One region of the Caballeronia sp. Lep1P3 genome, then DNA from elsewhere that is predicted to be linked to it. Evidence: predicted binding sites of a transcription regulator. Region 1 holds the regulator's gene; each other region holds the start of a gene.
The links. The regulator LexA, encoded in region 1, represses DNA repair genes until DNA is damaged. The targets are predictions, from matches to a motif close to ACTGTATNNNNATACAGT.

Region 1 (4,507 bases):
AAGGCACTGCGTCAGGGCGCTAATCTTGCGCTCGATCTCAACGCCGAAACGCACGTCCTCGCGGTCGTGGACATGCGCTCGAGCATTGCGCAAAGCGCCGGGCTCTTGACCGACGTGGCCTGCGGGCGTTTCGAGGACGCCGCGCGGGACATCCTGCAGGAGGGCGTCGAATGGCTGCGCGAGCGCGGCTTGCAGGCGCAAGGGCACTTCGCGTTCGGGCATCCGATCGACGAGATCGCGGCGCTGGCCGAAAACCTCAAGGTGGATCTCGTCGTCGTGGGGCATCGCTGCCGCAGCGGACTCGCGCGATGGTGGATGGGCGCGGGCAACACGCCCTTGCTCGACCGCGTCTCGTGCAGCATTCTCGTGGCCGTCTGCCAGGCCGGAGAATCCGCCGAAGCGGAAGACGAGGCGGCTTACGCGGCCAAGCCGGTGAAGGCCGAAGCCGGCGCGTGAGCCGTTCGCGCGTGCGTTCGGAGGCGCGTCAGCCGTTGAGATCGACGGCGACGAGCTTCCACGAAATCAGACCGCTGCGATGAAAGATGGCTGAATAGCGGGCATCGCCGACGCCGTGCTGATACGTCACCACGAACGTGTCGATGTCGCGATATCCGGCCGTCGTTTGCGGCGGTTGCTCCGCGTCAATTCCTGGCGCGCTGCCGGCGGTTGTCGGGCTATCGGTTTGCCGTGGCGCGGGCGGCCGTTCGCCGGGCTCGCCGCGAGGCGGGATGCCATTGAGAATGGCGGCTACGCCGTCCGGCGTCGCATATGAGTCCACTAGCGGCCCGACGAGCGCCGCGCCGATCATCGCGCCGATGATGGCGAGCGGATTGCCGTTCTTCTGCACATCGATGCGCCGGGTCAGGAGCGCCGCGACCTGATCCTTCAGGCTCGTGCGCAGCGCCGGAAAGTCGACGTACTCATTGACGGTCTGCGCGTCGCGCGCATCGGCAGCGCGCTTGACGCGCTCCAACGCGATATACGGCGACGCGTACACCAGTCCGAGCGCGGCGACGAGCGCAAGAACCGCAAGGCTGACGGCAATAGAACGGGTAGTGCGGGACATGCGGCGAAAGCGCCTCTTCGTGGATGCGGTTTTCCGATTGACCACACGCACGCGCGAACGATCCCGCGATTTAAACAAACGCGAAGTTACGCGAGCGTGCCGCCCGACAGCGCCGCGCGTTCCTCGTCGATACAGCGGTCGATCATGCGCGACACTTCGCCGATCTTCCCGACCATGATGAGCCGCGACTCGCTGCGGTACACGCGCACCGGGGCACGCGGCGCCGGTTCCGCATAGACGGGCTGAGCAAGCGATACACGCGCGAACGCGGGCTGCCGCGAAGGCAGCGCCGGCATTTCGTCGAAGAGATCAGGCGCGGCTTCGGCGCGCGGACGCGCTGTGGCACCGCAGGAGATCAACGCGCGCAGATGACGCAGGCGGCCGAACTGGCGGAAGGGCAGCAAACGGGCAAAACGTTCCATCATGACTCTCCAGACGATAGGACGCACTGCGGCGAGCCGCGTTCGGCTGCCGACCATGCTCGATGTATTCGAAACGCGCCGCGTCGTGCGTGGCGTGAGGTGAGGCGAACGCTCTCGGCGCGTCTTGCGTCGACGTCGCCGCTCGACCGTTAAAACTCGCCTGAGCGAATCAGGCCCACCGCGATGCCTTCGAGCGCGAACTCGCCGCTGCCCGAGCGCACGAAGATGTTCTCGTAGTCCGGGTTCTCCGCGATCAGTTCGACGCCATCCGGCAGGCGCTTCCAGCGCTTCACGGTGACGTCGTCGCCGATACGCGCGACGACGATCTGCCCGTCCTTCGCCTCCGTGCGCTTTTGCACGGCGAGCAGGTCGCCGTCGAGGATGCCGGCATCGCGCATGGACAGGCCGCGCACCTTCAGCAGATAGTCCGGCTTGCTGGAGAACAGCGCGGGATCGCACGCGTAGTGCTGCGCGATGTGCTCCTGGGCGAGGATAGGACTGCCCGCCGCGACACGCCCGACGAGTGGCAGGGACAACTGCATGATGCTCGGATGCGGCAGCGTGAACTGATGCGGCAGTTCCTCCGACCGGCTCGCTTCCGCGATCAGCCGGATGCCCCGCGATGAACCCGCCGCCAGTTCGATGACGCCCTTGCGCGCCAGTGCCCGCAGGTGTTCTTCCGCCGAATTCGCCGAACTGAAGCCCAATTCAGCGGCAATCTCCGCGCGCGTGGGCGGAAAGCCGGTGCGTTCGATCGCGCGCTGGATCAATTCGAAGACCTGCTGCTGCCGCGCGGTTAGTTTGGAGGTTCTGGTCACTGGCTCGGGCCTCTGTGCAACGGTGGAAGAACAATGACTGTATTTTTATACAGTATTTCGCGGTTTTCAAGCTTTACTTTAAGTTCTCGCCGCAGCGCCCGACGCACACCCGCCGCCGATCGCTCGTGAGATGTCGCTGCGGCCTTAGCATCATCGGATATAAAAAAGTGAAAAACGATTATTTCTGTTCATATAGGAGGCTCGTTAGACTGAATCCGTCAATTCGATAAGACGGAGAACGGGGAATGCAAAGCACGAGGACGGGATTGGGAACCAGCGCGAGGAAACTGCTGACGGCGCTCGCACTGACGGCGGCGAGCGTCGGCGCGACTGTGGGGGCGAGCGTTCCGGCGCATGCGGAGACGTCGTTTCTGAATGTCTCCTACGATCCCACGCGCGAGCTGTATCAGGACTTCAACCAGGCTTTCGCGAAGAAATGGAAAGCCGAGACCGGCGAAACGGTCACGTTCAAGCAGTCGCACGGCGGCTCGGGCGGTCAGGCGCGCGCGGTTCTGGACGGCTTGCAGGCCGACGTCGTGACGCTCGCGCTCGCCTACGACATCGACGCGCTCGCGAGCAAGGGTCTCGTCGGCGGCGACTGGCAGAAGCGTCTTCCGGACAACGCATCGCCCTATACCTCGACGATCGTCTTCCTCGTGCGCAAGGGCAATCCCAAGCACATCAAGGACTGGGACGATCTGACGAAGCCGGGCGTCTCCATCGTCACGCCGAACCCGAAAACGTCAGGCGGCGCGCGCTGGAACTATCTCGCGGCGTGGGCCTATGCGCAGCACAAGCCGGGCGGCAACGAGCAGACGGCGAAGGATTTCGTCGCGAAGCTGTACAAGAACGCCGGCGTGCTCGACTCGGGTGCGCGCGGCGCAACGACGAGCTTCGTGCAGCGCGGTCAGGGCGACGTGCTGATCGCGTGGGAAAACGAGGCGTTTCTCTCACTGAAGGAATTCGGTCCGGAGAAGTTCGAGATCGTGGTGCCGTCGGTGAGCATTCTGGCCGAGCCGCCGGTCGCAGTGGTCGACAAGGTCGTCGACAAGCACGGCACGCGCAAGCTCGCCGAGGCATATCTGAAGTATCTCTATAGCGACGAAGGCCAGCAGATCGCCGCGCGCAATTTCTATCGTCCGCGCTCGGACAAAGTGCCCGCCGAACTCACGAAGCAGTTCCCGAAGCTCAAGCTCTACACCATCGACGATACCTTCGGCGGCTGGGCGAAGGCTCAGAAGACGCATTTCGCGGATGGCGGCGTGTTCGATTCGATCTATCAGCCGCAGTAAGCGCGACCAGATGAGAAACCGAGCGGCGCGCCACGACGCCGCCGGCAACACAAGCCCGTAGCGACACGCGCTCCCCGGCGCACTGGAAATAGGACGTTCCAAGGATGACGACTTTCACTCTGCGCAAGCCGAGCGCACTGCCGGGCTTCGGCTTGACGCTCGGCATCACGCTCGCGTATCTGAGCCTCGTGGTGCTGATACCGCTCGCCGCGACCTTCGCCAAGACAGCGACGCTCGACTGGGCGCAATTCGTGCGCGCGGTCACGGCGCCGCGCGTGCTGGCTTCTTACCGGCTGACGTTCGGCGCGGCGCTCGGCGGGGCGCTCATCAACGCGGTGTTCGGCTTTCTGGTCGCGTGGGTGCTCGTGCGTTACACGTTCCCGATGAAGCGTATCGTCGATGCCATCGTCGATCTGCCGTTCGCGCTGCCGACGTCGGTTGCCGGCATCTCGCTCGCAGCGGTCTACGCGGGCAACGGATGGATCGGCCAGTATCTCGCGCCGCTCGGCATCAAGATCGCGTTCACGCCGCTCGGCGTGCTCGTTGCGCTCACGTTCATCGGGCTGCCGTTCGTCGTCCGCACAGTGCAGCCCGTGCTCGAAGACTTCGAGCGCGAGCAGGAAGAAGCCGCCGCGTGCCTCGGCGCGACGCGCTGGCTGACGTTTCGCCGCGTCGTTCTTCCCTCCGTGCTTCCGGCCTTGCTGACGGGTTTCGCGCTCGCGTTCGCGCGTGCGCTCGGCGAATACGGCTCGGTGATTTTTATCGCCGGCAACGTGCCGATGAAGTCCGAGATCACGTCGCTGCTCATCATCACGAAGCTCGAGCAATACGACTACGCGGGCGCGACCGCGCTCGCCGTCGTGATGCTGTGTGTGTCGTTTCTGATGCTGCTCCTCATCAACACGCTGC
Region 2 (4,507 bases), on a different replicon from region 1:
CCCAGCGAGCGGCCGACGCGAGCGAACGCGTCCACGGCGCGGTCTATCTGTTCGGGCGTATGCGCGGCGCTCATTTGGGTACGAATGCGCGCGCGTCCTTTGGGCACGACAGGATAGGAAAAGCCGATTACATACACGCCTTCGTTGAGCAAGTCGTCTGCCATCTGGGAGGCGAGTTGCGCATCGCCGAGCATCACTGGAATGATCGGGTGTTCGCCGGGAATCAGGTCGAAGCCTAGCGAAGTCATTCTTTCGCGGAAGCGCGCGCCATTCTCGCGGACGCGACTGCGCAAAGCGCCGCCTTCGTCGCTCGCGATCAGTTCCAACACCTTCAAAGAAGCCGCAGCGATACTCGGCGCGAGCGTATTCGAGAAAAGATAGGGGCGGCTGCGCTGGCGCAATAGTTCGATGATTTCCGCGTGGCCCGCGACGTACCCGCCCGATGCGCCGCCGAGCGCCTTGCCCAGCGTGCCGGTGATGATGTCCACGCGGTCCAGCACGCCGCAATGTTCGGGCGTGCCACGACCGTTTTCGCCGATGAAACCCACGGCGTGCGAGTCGTCCACCATGACGAGCGCGCCGTAGCGGTCGGCCAGATCGCGGATGCCGGCGAGATCGGCGATGATGCCGTCCATTGAAAAGACGCCGTCCGTCGCGATCAGCTTGAAGCGCGCGCCAGCGGCGTCGGCTTCCTGAAGACGCGCTTCGAGATCGGCGAGATCGTTGTTCTTGTAGCGCAGCCGGCGCGCCTTCGACAGGCGCACGCCATCGATGATGCTCGCGTGGTTCAGTTCGTCGCTGATGATCGCGTCGTCCTCGGTCAGCAGCGTCTCGAAAAGCCCGCCGTTTGCGTCGAAGCAACTCGAGTAGAGAATGGCATCGTCGGTGCCGAGGAATTGCGCGATGGCCTTTTCCAGCGTCTTGTGGATCGTCTGAGTGCCGCAGATGAAACGCACGGACGCCATCCCGAAACCGTCGGCGTCCAATCCTTGCTTCGCGGCTTCTATCAAGCGCGGGTCGTCCGCAAGACCGAGATAGTTGTTTGCGCAGAAGTTCAACACTTCTGAACCGTCGGCGAGCCGGATGTTCGATGACTGCGGGCTTGCGATCACGCGTTCCTGCTTATAAAAGCCGGCCGCGCGAATGCCTTCGATGGTTTCGCGCAGGTGCGACAAGAATTCGTTCTTCATCGGCGTCTTCCTCGTGGACTTTCCCGACCGGCTGGCGGCGGACAACCGGCGCGCAGTCTTTCCGTCCTGTTATAGTGCATCGATCAAACCGGATCGGTTCGGTATTTCGAACCCTCGTCCAATATATCGAACACTTTAAGGGAACAAAAGACTCATGGCAAGCTCGCGCTCGGAAGCGTCGGCGGAAGCGTCGGCGGAAGCGTCGGCGGAAGCGTCGGCGGGAGAGGCGGCGGCATCGGCGCCGGCCCCGCCGCGCGTCGGAGAACACATTCAGCGTCTGCGCAACGAGCGCAAGTTGACGCTCGATGATTTATCGCGTGCGGCCGGCGTCTCAAAGTCGATGCTGTCGGAGATCGAGCGCGACAAGGCGAATCCGACGATCGCCGTCGCGTGGCGGCTGACGAACGCGCTCGGAATCAGCCTCGATCAATTGTTCGCGCAGCAAAAGCCCGCAGAGGCGATCCGCGTCGCGAGTCCACGCGACATCCCGACGCTCAACGGCGACAACGGTGGGTATCAATTGCGTGTGTGGGGCCCGATCGAATTGGCGGGCAAGTTCGAATGGTATGAGCTCACGTTGCAACCGGGAGCGGCCCTCACGTCGAACGCGCATGAGCCTGGGACGCGCGAGCATGTCACGGTGCTGAACGGGGCCATCGAAGTCGAGGCCTCCGGCGCGAGGCGCCGGCTCAAAGCCGGCGAAACGGCAAGATATGCCGCCGACGACGGCCATGCCATCCGCAACGTGGGTCGATCCGAGGCGAAGGCGCTGCTCGTCGTCATCCACGGTTAGAGGCGTCGCGCGACTATGAGCGCGGGGCCGGAACTTTATGCGCATCAAGCTGCCCGCGCCCCCCGCTAAGTAAAAACGGGACGCCGCAATGGCGTCCCGCTTCCGAGCCGAGCCGCCAACCAGCGGCGGCAATCCGAGTTACGGATTCTTCTTTACGCTGTCCTTCACATCCTCGCGGACATCGCCCGCGCCCTTCTGGATCTTGCCGGCGGCTTGCTGCATGTCGCCCTTGGCTTCCTGCGCCGGATCGTCGGTCGCCTTGCCGACTGCCTCGTTGATCTTCCCCTTCACTTGCTGGCCGACGCCTTTCACTTGGTCTTCGTTCATCCTGGTTCTCCTTTAGTTTCAGCGCTCGTTCGCGCAGAACTCCGGTTGTCGGACGCGTAGCGCACTCGACGACCCGAAGCATGGTTCTAGCATGCGCTCCCAGGCCCCGTTTCCATAGCGGCGCATGTCTGAATCGCGCGTAGGCGGAATCGCACATACACCGGCCGCCATCAGCGCGACGCTATTTTCATCGGAGCCAGTACTGTATATTTATACAGTACAGCGAGACCGTAGAAGGGGTGAAGACATGGATTCGAATGGCGAGCATCTGAGCAAGAAGCAGTTCGCGCGGGCCGTGCGCGACCTCGAGCGCATTACGCGGCAAGTCGCGGGGCGCTATATCGAGAAAGGCGTTCCGCTGACGTGGCGTCTATTGCATGCGATCGAAGCCGAAGCCGTCGCGGACCTGGGTTTCGCCGGCCGGCACGAGGCGGCGCTGCGCGAACTATTCGCGCGTCCCGACAACTTCCAGTACCCGGAGACGGACGATGTCGTCGATATCGCATCGTCCGACGCATTGCCGGCAGTCTTCGCATTCGCGGTCGATGCCTACGAAAGCGCCGCGCGCCAAGGCCGGCCGCAACTGGCGATCGCTGCACACTGATGCGCGCGGAAACGTCTTCGCGACGCGTGCTGCGGTCGATTTCGTCACGGCGAGAAATCCGCAGCCATGTCGGCGTCGGTGCGCGCCTCGAGTTCGCCGCTCCGGCACGCGGCGCGGAACCGCTCGTAGTCCTGCTCGACTTGCTGTGCGCAGGCGCGTCCGTACCGAACGAGCGCCTCCGCGAAGCGCTCACTTCTGCCGATGTACGCCGAAATCTCCGGCGCGCAGCCGCCAGCCTTCGCGTGCGCGCGGGCGAGCGCCCAGCCGCATAAGCCGGCGTAACGGCGCAGGCCGTCCTTGTCGAGCGTCTCGAGTTCGACCGATATCTTCATGTCGCGCAGTTGGCGCACGTAAAAGGTGCGTCCGAGCGCGCCTGTCGCCCAGCCGAGAAACGGATCGCTCGCCGCCTGCATCAGACGTTGCCCGTGGACGACGCGCAAGCCATCGTGCGTGATGCCGCGCTCGCGGATTCCCGCCTTCGCGTATCGCGCGACGACCGACATCGACGCTTCCTTCAATTGCAGAAAAAGCGGCTTGCCGTGATGGTCGGTCAGCAACAGCACGAGACAGCGCGTGCCGACGCTTCCCACGCCCACCACCTTGAATGCGACGTCCTGAAGCGCGAACTGCGCAAGCAATGCGGCGCGCTCGGGCGTGAGCGAAGCGGCGTAGTCGCGCATCAAGGCGGTGAACAACGTCGAACGATCGTGCGTCATCGCCATCCATTCGTCGTCGGGGTCGATCAGCGAACTTGTGCCGCGAATGTGAAACACCGCGGGCGGTGCATCGCGGATGCGCCATCCGTCGCCCGTACGGTCGGCGAGCTTCGGCAGCATCGTTCCGTGCGTGCGCCGCAAAGCGCGCGCGATGCCTCGACGGACGCGGCGACGGCCGTCGTCGGTGCGCGCGAGATCGTGCATGCGTGCAAAGGTGATCCGTTCGTGCCACAGGTCGAGCGCGCTCATTTCGGCGTACTCGGCCATGTGCCGCTGATAGCTCTGCGTCGCCTCGAACGCGCACTCGTCGGCGCTCAGCGGGCCGTGACCCAGGTGCCGGCCCGCCACGCTCAGGCTGCCGGCCAGACGCTTGATGTCCCATTCCCACGGCCCGCGCGAAGTTTCGTCGAAATCGTTGAGATCGAAGACGAGCGCGCGCTCCGGCGTCGCGAAGCCGCCGAAGTTGGCGAGGTGACAGTCGCCGCAAATCTGGAAATGGATACCGCTGTCGAGTGTGCCCGCCAGATCGTGCGCGTGCACGATCGCGCTGCCGCGATAAAACGCGAACGGCGACGCCAGCATCCGGCCATAGCGCAGCGGAACGAGCGCGGCGACACGCCTCTCGCTACTGATGCGCAGCAATTCGACGGGGTCTCGCGCGACATTGCCGATCGCGTCTTGCGTCGCGCGGGGCGCGCGTCGCCTGGCCGCGCGTCCCGCCTCACGCCGCTCGCGCCACGATTGCACTCCCTGCGCCTGGTTCATTGCGCCTTCCTCGTCGTCATCGTGATGGGTGCGTGAGCGCAGGATCGTCGTATCGACACTTCTGCACGCTTGATGCATCGTTGTGGCCTTGACGTCGCGCACCGGAAACCGG
Region 3 (4,507 bases), on a different replicon from region 1:
GATCGCGAGGCGCGCGTTGCCCGCTACCGGCTTTTGCTGACCGATACAGACGGACGCGTCTCTGCAGTCATTCATCTTCGTCGTGCGAAGCAGCCGCGCACCTACCAACTTAGCAGTGAGCGTGAGTTCGACGTTGCGGTCAACAGGATCGTCGACACGGAACTTCGCGGCATACGCGTCGATTCTATGCGTCTTGTGGTCGAGTCCGACCAGTCGTCCATCGAATACCCGCTCGATTTCAACGCAGCAGATATTCCGGCCCGCCGAACACGTCTGAAGCCGTGGCTGGATGCGGCCGACCTCCGGTCGCGCGACATTGTGGGCGGCCGCGTTGCGCTCTTCGTGGACGTCGATGCCGGTCGGCCTGCTGACGCGTGGCTCACGGAACTATTGCGCGACTGATTAGAGGAGCACGCCTGTTAGGCGAACTCTTAAGAATGGCCGTTTTCAGCCGCTAATAGGGTCTACTGTAAGACGCTCACCGCCATGTACCAAGAAGAACCAGTGCTCTCCGAATTCATTGCTGCCGGTGACGAGATCAACCTCGCGCTGCTGGAGATCGATTCCAGAAAATTCGCTACTGCTGAGGATCGCAATCTCGCGCAACGAGCAGTGTTTACTGACGTGATGGCTAAACGTGGCTTGCGAGATCGTCGGGAAGCGATGCTATGCCACGAGATTAGCGCCCTAGTCGCGAATCGGCCAATAATGACTAGCCTCTTCGACTTCATTGAGTTGAAGGCGTTGTGCATGCTCCGGGTTGCGCCTTCGCTTGTCGACCGGTTCATCGCGGTAAAACGTGAAAATCCAGCGTTCGGCCTAGGCGAGATCATGGCGGTGGCCATCGAGGCGCGCGAACGCCACCAATGGGGACACTATTGGCAGGAGTGAAGCAACGATATGCGGTCGGGGAGTGGGACTCTTTATGGGCCAGCGACCCGTACATGAAGCACCGGTTCGTGCTCGACCTCGAATCGCGCACCGTGATCGCCGGCGAAGACCGCGTTCGCCGTCACTGGTGGTCGATGCGTCTCGAGCACGTCGCCTATATGCAGCAAATCCTCAACGAGACGTTCGATTCCATATGGGACGAGCCCGAGGAGTTCGGCTTCGTTCGTCAGACCGAGATTCCATCGTGGGCGACTGGAGCTTGGCCGTGGCCGCCGTTGCCTGAGGTGGAAGAGGTCGAGAAGCTGCTGGACGGTCCGGACGTTCCGCTTGAGCGCGATGACTTGGGCCGTATTGTCTTTCCGCCCCGGTTCGCCGCCGACGGACGGAAGTAACAGCGGAGCACCGCGCGGCTGGACGTCAGTCGAACTTGCGGCTCTTCAACGTGCCGAAGACCGCTTTCGGACGAACGGTCAAGCCGCTTGTGCTTGCAGAGCGGCGTCGCGCTCGAGCGCTGCTTTCGCGGCCGCCTTGGTCTTGCCTGCGCGCGACGGCGGCTGGCAGATGCCGCACACCATCGAATGCGACGGCTCGTGTGCGTGCGCGACGAACTTTCCGCGGCAATGCGTGCAGCCCGCGAGACGGAGGATTCCGGCGTCCTTGAAACGGATATACGTCCAGGCGCGCGTCAGGTCCATTTGCAACGCCTCCCCGTTCATCGTGAAGTGCTCGGCATACAGCGCATAGGCGCGCGTCAGCAAGTCGACACGATCCAGCCCTTCGGTATTCGCTTCGAGGAAGGCATAGACGTTCGCGAACATCGACGTGTGGATGTTCGGCGCCCACGTCAGGTACCAGTCCTCCGAAAACGGCAGCATGCCCTTGGGCGGCGATGCGCCCTTCACTTCCCGGTACAGGCGAATCAGGCGCTCACGCGAGAGCGTCGGGATTTCCGACTCAAGAACCTGCATGCGAGCGCCGAGCTTGATCAGCGCAATCGCGCGCATGACCTGAGCAGCTTCCGCAGCGAGGCTTTTCGAAGGCGTGGTCGTGGTCATCTTTAGGCCGCCAGAAGGGCGTCGTGAGCGACGGCCGACGTGTCAGCTTCGCTGCTGCGGCCGGCGAGGCCCGCCAGCATTGCATCGGTGCTCATGCGAAAAAAGCACAGCACTTGTGACGACGATGCAAGCTTCTGCGTCTGCTCAGGCGAGAGCTTGAGCAGCAGGTCCGCCATGTCCACCGAGAGCCCCAGATGCGACTGTGCTGCTTCCCGGTCGGACGCCAGAACGCGCCGCGCGAGCGTGAGGTACGACAAGTTCAAGTCGCGGATGGAAGCAAGGTCGTGGCTGGCGTGTGTCATGGCTGGCGTACCGAAGTGGCTGTGACCGTAGTGAGCGTCGGGAGCGCCTAGGGACAGCGCGAGCGAATTGTCTGCTTAAAAAGGGGGGCGTCTGCAACAAAAAGTTACAGTCGCAAACCTTTGCCGCACCAACTATCGCCGTCGCAAACGTCGGAAAATGCGGTGCGCTTCTGAGCGCGCGTCGACGCTACGCGGGCCACGCACATGTTTGCAGCGAAAAGACACCTCTTTTCGCTCAATCAGTGCATCGCTTGGTTCTTTTTTGCGGGGGATTGCAGCTGCATTGAATACGTAACACTTACCTCGTTACGGTTTTACCGCGGCTATTGGGCGACAGTGTTACCACCGCTTAACTTTGTCCGATGGATATGGTGGGACTAAAGCGCCGCCGCAATGGTGTAGACTACTGTACAAACATACAGTACGGGGTTGAACATGGGAGCGTTGGCCCTCGAAGACCTGCATCCATCGATTTGGCGCGGCTCGCAACTGTCGTCTGCTCGCGTCAACGTCGTGCCGTGTGGATCTGAGACGCTTGCCGCAGAACTGCCGGGCGGCGGTTGGCCCAAAGGCGCGCTGACGGACTTGTTGGTGCAGCAGCCGGGCGTTGGAGAAATGCGATTGCTGCTGCCAGCGCTGAAGGCTGTCGCCCAACGGCGCATTGCTTTCCTGCAGCCCCCTCATCGCTTTCAACCCGAAGCGGCGGCCTACTGGGGCCTGCCTGAGACGTCGATCAACGTCGTGCGCGCCCAAAAGACCGCCGATGCGCTGTGGGCGGGTGAGCAGATCCTTCGCGCAGGGACGTTCGGCGCGCTGCTCTTCTGGCAAACGCATGTGCGACCGGAAGCGCTACGCCGCCTGCACCTTGCCGCGCAGACCAGCGAGTCGCTGTTCTTCATGCTGCGGCCGCTCGCTGCTGCGAGCGACACGTCCCCTGCGCCGCTTCGCATTGCTGTGCGCCCTGCGCGTGACAGCGTTTCATTGGAGTTTGTTAAGCGCCGCGGCCCCGCGCGTGACGAGCCGCTTGTCGTTGGACTGACCCATTCGCCTATCCTGTTGAATCGCCATGCAAGTGTGGATCGGCGTGTATCTGCCGCACCTCAGCCGAGAAGTCTTCCAGCCGAACTGGTCGTCCACGAGTGAGGCTGCCGGCTTCGCCTCGAGCTTAGGCTTGGTCGTGCTCGACCATGAGCGTGTCGTCGCGCTCGATCAGGCAGCGCACGAGGCGGGTGTTCGAATGGGCATGCGCAAAGGCGGCGTTCTTACGCTCGCGCCCGATGCGCGCATTCACGACAAGGACGAACTCAAGGAGCAGCAGGCCGTCGCGGACGTCGCTACCGCCCTCATGCAGTTCAGCCCGCAGGTTGCGATCGCTGAGGAGCAGACGGTATTGGTCGACGTGTCGGCGAGCTTGCGGCTATTCGGTGGCGTGCGCGCGCTTAGACGCGCGATCCGCGCCTCGCTCGCGGCTTTCGGCTTCACGGTCCGGATGAGCGTCGCGCCCACCGGCCAAAGCGCGTGGCTGATGGCGCGTTATCGCGGCGGTCACCGACTTTCCATTCGCTCGCTCATGCGCCAGTTGCCGCGCTTTCCCGCGCTGTTGGTACTCGAAGCCCGGCGCTATGCCGACTGGTTCGATGGCCTCGGATGCACGAGCGTGGCGGACCTGCGGCGCTTGCCGCGCGCCGGTCTGAAGAAGCGCTGCGGTACCGCGCTGCTGGATACGCTCGATCGCGCAGTTGGCGAAGCGCCCGAACTGTATGAATGGGTCCAGACGCCCCCGTCCTTCAACGCACGTATCGAATTGCCCGATCGCGTCGAGCATGCGGAAGCCGTCCTCTTTGTCGCGCGGCGGCTTATCGTGCAATTGACCGGTTGGCTCGCCAGCAAGCAACTGGCGCTGACGCGCTTCTCGATCGAACTCGAACATGAGCGCGGGCGCGCGGCGTTGCCACCAACGACGATTGAGGTGGCGCTCGCCGAGCCGACATGGCACGAGGAACACCTCACGCGCTTGCTCAAGGAACGGTTGGGGCGCGTCGAGCTCGCGGCCGCGGTCATCGCCGTGCGTCTAGAAGTGAATGACGTCGAAGCGGCCGAGCCGCCGTCCGACACCCTATTCCCCGAGCCAGGCGGCAGCGCAGCCGACCATAACCGGCTGATGGAGTTGCTCGTCGCGCGTCTTGGCCACGAGAATGTCTTGCGCGCCGCGCCCATGGCCGACCATCGGCCCGAGATCGTGTCGAACTGGGTGCCGGT
Region 4 (4,507 bases), 390 kb from region 1:
ATCGCGGAAGGTTGTCCGGGTGTTGGACGTCCCGGTCGCTGCATTGGAGAAGGCACTTAGGCAAATCCGGGTGCGCAATTCAAGGGTGTGGCGCGAGCTTCTTCGGAAGCGAAGCAATTGGAAGTGGTTCCAAGAAAAGCCTCTAAGCTTCAGTCTAACGATGACCGTACCGCAAACCGACACAGGTGGGCGAGATGAGTATTCTAAGGCGCTTGAGAGAACTCGGGAGAAGGAACTCGGCAAATTGGTACCGTAACTTCGGGATAAGGTACGCCTCTGTAGCTTGACTGGCCTGCGCCAGGAGGGTGAAGAGGTTGCAATAAACTGGTGGCTGCGACTGTTTAATAAAAACACAGCACTCTGCAAACACGAAAGTGGACGTATAGGGTGTGACGCCTGCCCGGTGCCGGAAGATTAAATGATGGGGTGCAAGCTCTTGATTGAAGTCCCGGTAAACGGCGGCCGTAACTATAACGGTCCTAAGGTAGCGAAATTCCTTGTCGGGTAAGTTCCGACCTGCACGAATGGCGTAACGATGGCCACACTGTCTCCTCCCGAGACTCAGCGAAGTTGAAGTGTTTGTGATGATGCAATCTCCCCGCGGCTAGACGGAAAGACCCCATGAACCTTTACTGTAGCTTTGCATTGGACTTTGAACCGATCTGTGTAGGATAGGTGGGAGGCTATGAAACCGGAACGCCAGTTTCGGTGGAGCCGTCCTTGAAATACCACCCTGGTTTGTTTGAGGTTCTAACCTTGGTCCGTGATCCGGATCGGGGACAGTGCATGGTAGGCAGTTTGACTGGGGCGGTCTCCTCCCAAAGTGTAACGGAGGAGTACGAAGGTACGCTAGGTACGGTCGGAAATCGTGCTGATAGTGCAATGGCATAAGCGTGCTTAACTGCGAGACCGACAAGTCGAGCAGGTGCGAAAGCAGGTCATAGTGATCCGGTGGTTCTGTATGGAAGGGCCATCGCTCAACGGATAAAAGGTACTCTGGGGATAACAGGCTGATACCGCCCAAGAGTTCATATCGACGGCGGTGTTTGGCACCTCGATGTCGGCTCATCTCATCCTGGGGCTGTAGCCGGTCCCAAGGGTATGGCTGTTCGCCATTTAAAGAGGTACGTGAGCTGGGTTTAAAACGTCGTGAGACAGTTTGGTCCCTATCTGCCGTGGGCGTTGGATATTTGAAGGGGGCTGCTCCTAGTACGAGAGGACCGGAGTGGACGAACCTCTGGTGTACCGGTTGTCACGCCAGTGGCATCGCCGGGTAGCTATGTTCGGAAGAGATAACCGCTGAAAGCATCTAAGCGGGAAACTCGCCTTAAGATGAGATATCCCCGGGGCTTCGAGCCCCTTGAAGGGTCGTTCCAGACCAGGACGTTGATAGGTCAGGTGTGTAAGTGCAGTAATGCATTGAGCTAACTGATACTAATTGCCCGTAAGGCTTGATCCTATAACCGGTGTGTCTTAACCTGCGCCGGTTGAGTAAGCGACTGTGCCCAAACCAGTCACTACCCACTACTTCTTCCCAGATTGGTCGTGGCGCACCCCCGTGCGACGCGACAACCCGTCATGCCTGATGACCATAGCGAGTCGGTCCCACCCCTTCCCATCCCGAACAGGACCGTGAAACGACTCCACGCCGATGATAGTGCGGATTCCCGTGTGAAAGTAGGTAATCGTCAGGCTCCTCATGCTCCAACACAAAAACCCCACCCCACAAAGGTGGGGTTTTTGTGTTGGAGCGGCGGAAATCCTTATCGTCATCTCGCTCTAATTTCACGCCCTCCGTCTCAAAAGCCGTCCATCACGGCGTTCTCCTGCCCACCCGTCTCATCTCGAAATACTGTATAAATATACAGTACAAACAGAGGCCGCCACGCGTTCACGCGTGAGTGCACCCTGTGGCCGTCAGATGGGGAACTCATGGGCGCCGCACTGTCATTGCTCGATTTCGAACTGACGTCTCACTTGCAGAAGCAGCTTTGGCAAGGCGAGCACATCAGTGCCTCACATTCGAACGTCGTGTCGAGCGGCTACCGAATGCTCGATCACGTTTTGCCCGGCGCTGGCTGGCTGCCCGGCAGCGTGACCGAATTGCTGATCGAAGAGAGCGGCGTCGGGGAAATAAGGTTGCTCGCGCGCACGCTCCGGGAACTGACGACGGTTCAAAGCCGCTCCGTCGTGTTCGTTGCGCCGCCGTGGATGCCGAATTTTGCTGCTTTCCGCGCAATGCACATCGCGCCTCACAAGCTCGTCTGGGTCAAGGCGCCCGAGGATCAGGTGCCCTGGGCTGCGGAACAGTCGCTGAAGCAGGAAGGCATCGGCGCCGTGTTGATCTGGCTGCCCAAGGCGCGACCTGAGGCCTTGCGACGGCTTCAGGTCGCGGCCCAGGAGTCGCAGTCGCTGGCGTTTTTATTTCGTCCGCTGAACGCGGCGAAGCAATCCTCGGCGGCGCCGTTGCGCATCGTCTGTAAGCCGATGCTGCCGGCCACCGCGCAGACGATGAATCGCCGCGAATGGATGCAAGTCGTGATGCTGGAGCTCGACATCATCAAGCGGCGCGGTCCGCTGCTGCAAAAGCCGTTGCAGTTGCGCTTGCCGCTGCAGATGCCCGCGTTGCCCGAACATGTGCGGCGCGCGAGCCAGCAGAGGAAAGCACGGGAGGTCAAACATGTTGTGGATAGCGGTGACATTGCCGCTTTTATCGCTCGAAGCAGTCAGGCCGCCATCGATGCCATCCGCATCGGCAAATTCGATTTTGCCTGGAGCGAGGCCGACGCCTCATGAACACGCGCACGAGACCGATCAGCCGTGTTTCGCGCTCGCCGATCACGCGCGCATCCTGCTGCCGGATCTCATCGCGTATCGGCTGGGCGTGCGTCCCGGCAGCACGCGCTCGCACGCGTTCGCGCTGGCGCCGCGACTGACCTTGCTATCGGCCGATATCGACGAGGAGCAGCGCGCGCTCGAAGCGGTCGCGCTGGCATTGCTCGCGTTCACGCCGAAGGTCGTGCTCGCGCACGCGAATACGGTGTTGCTGGAAGTCGGCGCGAGCACGCGGCTTTTCGGCGGATTGCGTGTGCTGCTGGCAAAAGTGGCATCGACGGTGAAAGGATGCGGCTTCACGTCGCGCATGGGCTGTGCGCCGACCGCGTGGGGCGCGTGGCTGCTCGCGCACGCGCGCACGCGCCGCGTGGCGCGCCGGGTTCGCATCGTGAAGGAGACGACGCTCGTGCGCGCGCTCGACGCGTTGCCGGTATCGCTCGTGCCATCGGCGCAATCGCATGGGAACGCGTTCGAGCAGATCGGCTGCGCGACGCTCGCCGATCTGCGTCGCTTGCCGCGCAAGGGCGTCGCGCGACGATTCGGGCAGGGCATTCTGCAATGGCTCGCGCAGGCTTACGGGCAGGCGCCCGATCCGCGCGAGGCGTTTTGCGCGCCGGCATCGTTCGAGGCGCGGCTGGAATTGCAGGCGCGCGTCGAGAGCGCCGAGGCATTGTTGTTCGCGGCGCGCCGGCTCGTGCTGCAACTGGCCGGCTGGCTGAGCGCGCATCACGCGGCAGTGAGCGAATTTTCGCTGCTGCTCGAACACGAACTGACCGCGCGCCACGCGCCCAAAACCTCGACGCTCAGGATTGCGTGGGCGGTGCCGACGCGCGACGCCGATCACATCCTTTGGCTGCTGCGCGAAAAGCTGAATCAGGCGACGCTCGTCGCGCCGGTCATCGAGATGAAGTTGCTTGCCGACAAAGTGAGCGAGCACGCGCCGCCATCCGACACGCTGTTTCCGATGCCGAGTTCCGATAACGATTCGATGGCGCAATTGCTCGAGCGTCTGAGCGCGCGGCTGGGTGCGGAAAACGTCGTGCAACTGGTCGCGCGGGAGGATCATCGGCCGGAGGCGGCGATGACCGTCGAGCCCTATCAGGCGACGCGCGACAGCAAGCCCGCGCGCGCAAAGAAACAGAAGGCGTCGAAGGAGCCGCACGTCGAAGAAGCGCACGACGAAGAAGACGAAAAAGAAACCGCAGCCGAAGCCGAAGCCGACGAAGCGCTCCAGCTTCCCGATCGGGCCGTGCCTTCGCAGCCGCGCCCGTCGTGGATTCTCGAAACGCCGCAGAAGCTGAATCTGCGCAACGAGCGGCCGTTCTATCGCCGACCGCTCAAGCTGATCAGCCGGACGGAGCGCATCGAGGCGGGATGGTGGGACGGCAACGGCGTCCAGCGCGATTACTACGTCGCCTCGGACGATCGCGGCCGCATGTTCTGGCTGTATCGCGAGCGTTTGAGCGGCGACTGGTTCTTGCACGGATTTTTCGGATGACGCCGCGATGGACGACCTGAACGACATCATCGGCCTGGGCGGTGAGGACAATGGCAGCGGCAAAGGCTTCTCCGGCGCGGTGTCCGCATCGACGCTCCTGCCCGGCTACGCCGAACTGCACTGCCTGAGCAATTTCTCGTTCCTGCGCGGCGCGTCGCATCCGCAGGAACTGGC

Region 2: LDZ27_RS20595 (DUF2471 family protein) is a predicted target of LexA. The motif match lies at 2,512-2,529, and genes of this name have one in related genera.
Region 3: imuA (translesion DNA synthesis-associated protein ImuA) is a predicted target of LexA. The motif match lies at 2,654-2,671, and genes of this name have one in related genera.
Region 4: imuA (translesion DNA synthesis-associated protein ImuA) is a predicted target of LexA. The motif match lies at 1,852-1,869, and genes of this name have one in related genera.

What each region holds. Positions count from the first base shown of each region.
Region 1 covers NZ_CP084265.1:1,667,901-1,672,407, reverse strand. Annotated here, with positions in the region: gene LDZ27_RS07840 (universal stress protein) at 1-456, shown strand, start outside; gene LDZ27_RS07835 (DUF2939 domain-containing protein) at 485-1,066, opposite strand; gene LDZ27_RS07830 (hypothetical protein) at 1,153-1,488, opposite strand; gene lexA (transcriptional repressor LexA) at 1,638-2,306, opposite strand; gene LDZ27_RS07820 (sulfate ABC transporter substrate-binding protein) at 2,552-3,598, shown strand; gene cysT (sulfate ABC transporter permease subunit CysT) at 3,703-4,507, shown strand, end outside.
Region 2 covers NZ_CP084266.1:1,322,882-1,327,388, forward strand. Annotated here, with positions in the region: gene LDZ27_RS20580 (glycine C-acetyltransferase) at 1-1,190, opposite strand, end outside; gene LDZ27_RS20585 (helix-turn-helix domain-containing protein) at 1,345-1,983, shown strand; gene LDZ27_RS20590 (CsbD family protein) at 2,122-2,310, opposite strand; gene LDZ27_RS20595 (DUF2471 family protein) at 2,558-2,914, shown strand; gene LDZ27_RS20600 (DUF2252 domain-containing protein) at 2,959-4,395, opposite strand.
Region 3 covers NZ_CP084269.1:68,549-73,055, forward strand. Annotated here, with positions in the region: gene LDZ27_RS26810 (hypothetical protein) at 1-402, shown strand, start outside; gene LDZ27_RS26815 (hypothetical protein) at 487-891, shown strand; gene LDZ27_RS26820 (hypothetical protein) at 945-1,283, shown strand; gene flhC (flagellar transcriptional regulator FlhC) at 1,362-1,946, opposite strand; gene LDZ27_RS26830 (flagellar transcriptional regulator FlhD) at 1,949-2,203, opposite strand; gene imuA (translesion DNA synthesis-associated protein ImuA) at 2,684-3,391, shown strand; gene LDZ27_RS26840 (DNA polymerase Y family protein) at 3,315-4,507, shown strand, end outside.
Region 4 covers NZ_CP084265.1:1,281,911-1,286,417, forward strand. Annotated here, with positions in the region: rRNA gene LDZ27_RS06025 (23S ribosomal RNA) at 1-1,459, shown strand, start outside; rRNA gene rrf (5S ribosomal RNA) at 1,582-1,694, shown strand; gene imuA (translesion DNA synthesis-associated protein ImuA) at 1,933-2,796, shown strand; gene LDZ27_RS06040 (DNA polymerase Y family protein) at 2,741-4,333, shown strand; gene LDZ27_RS06045 (error-prone DNA polymerase) at 4,341-4,507, shown strand, end outside.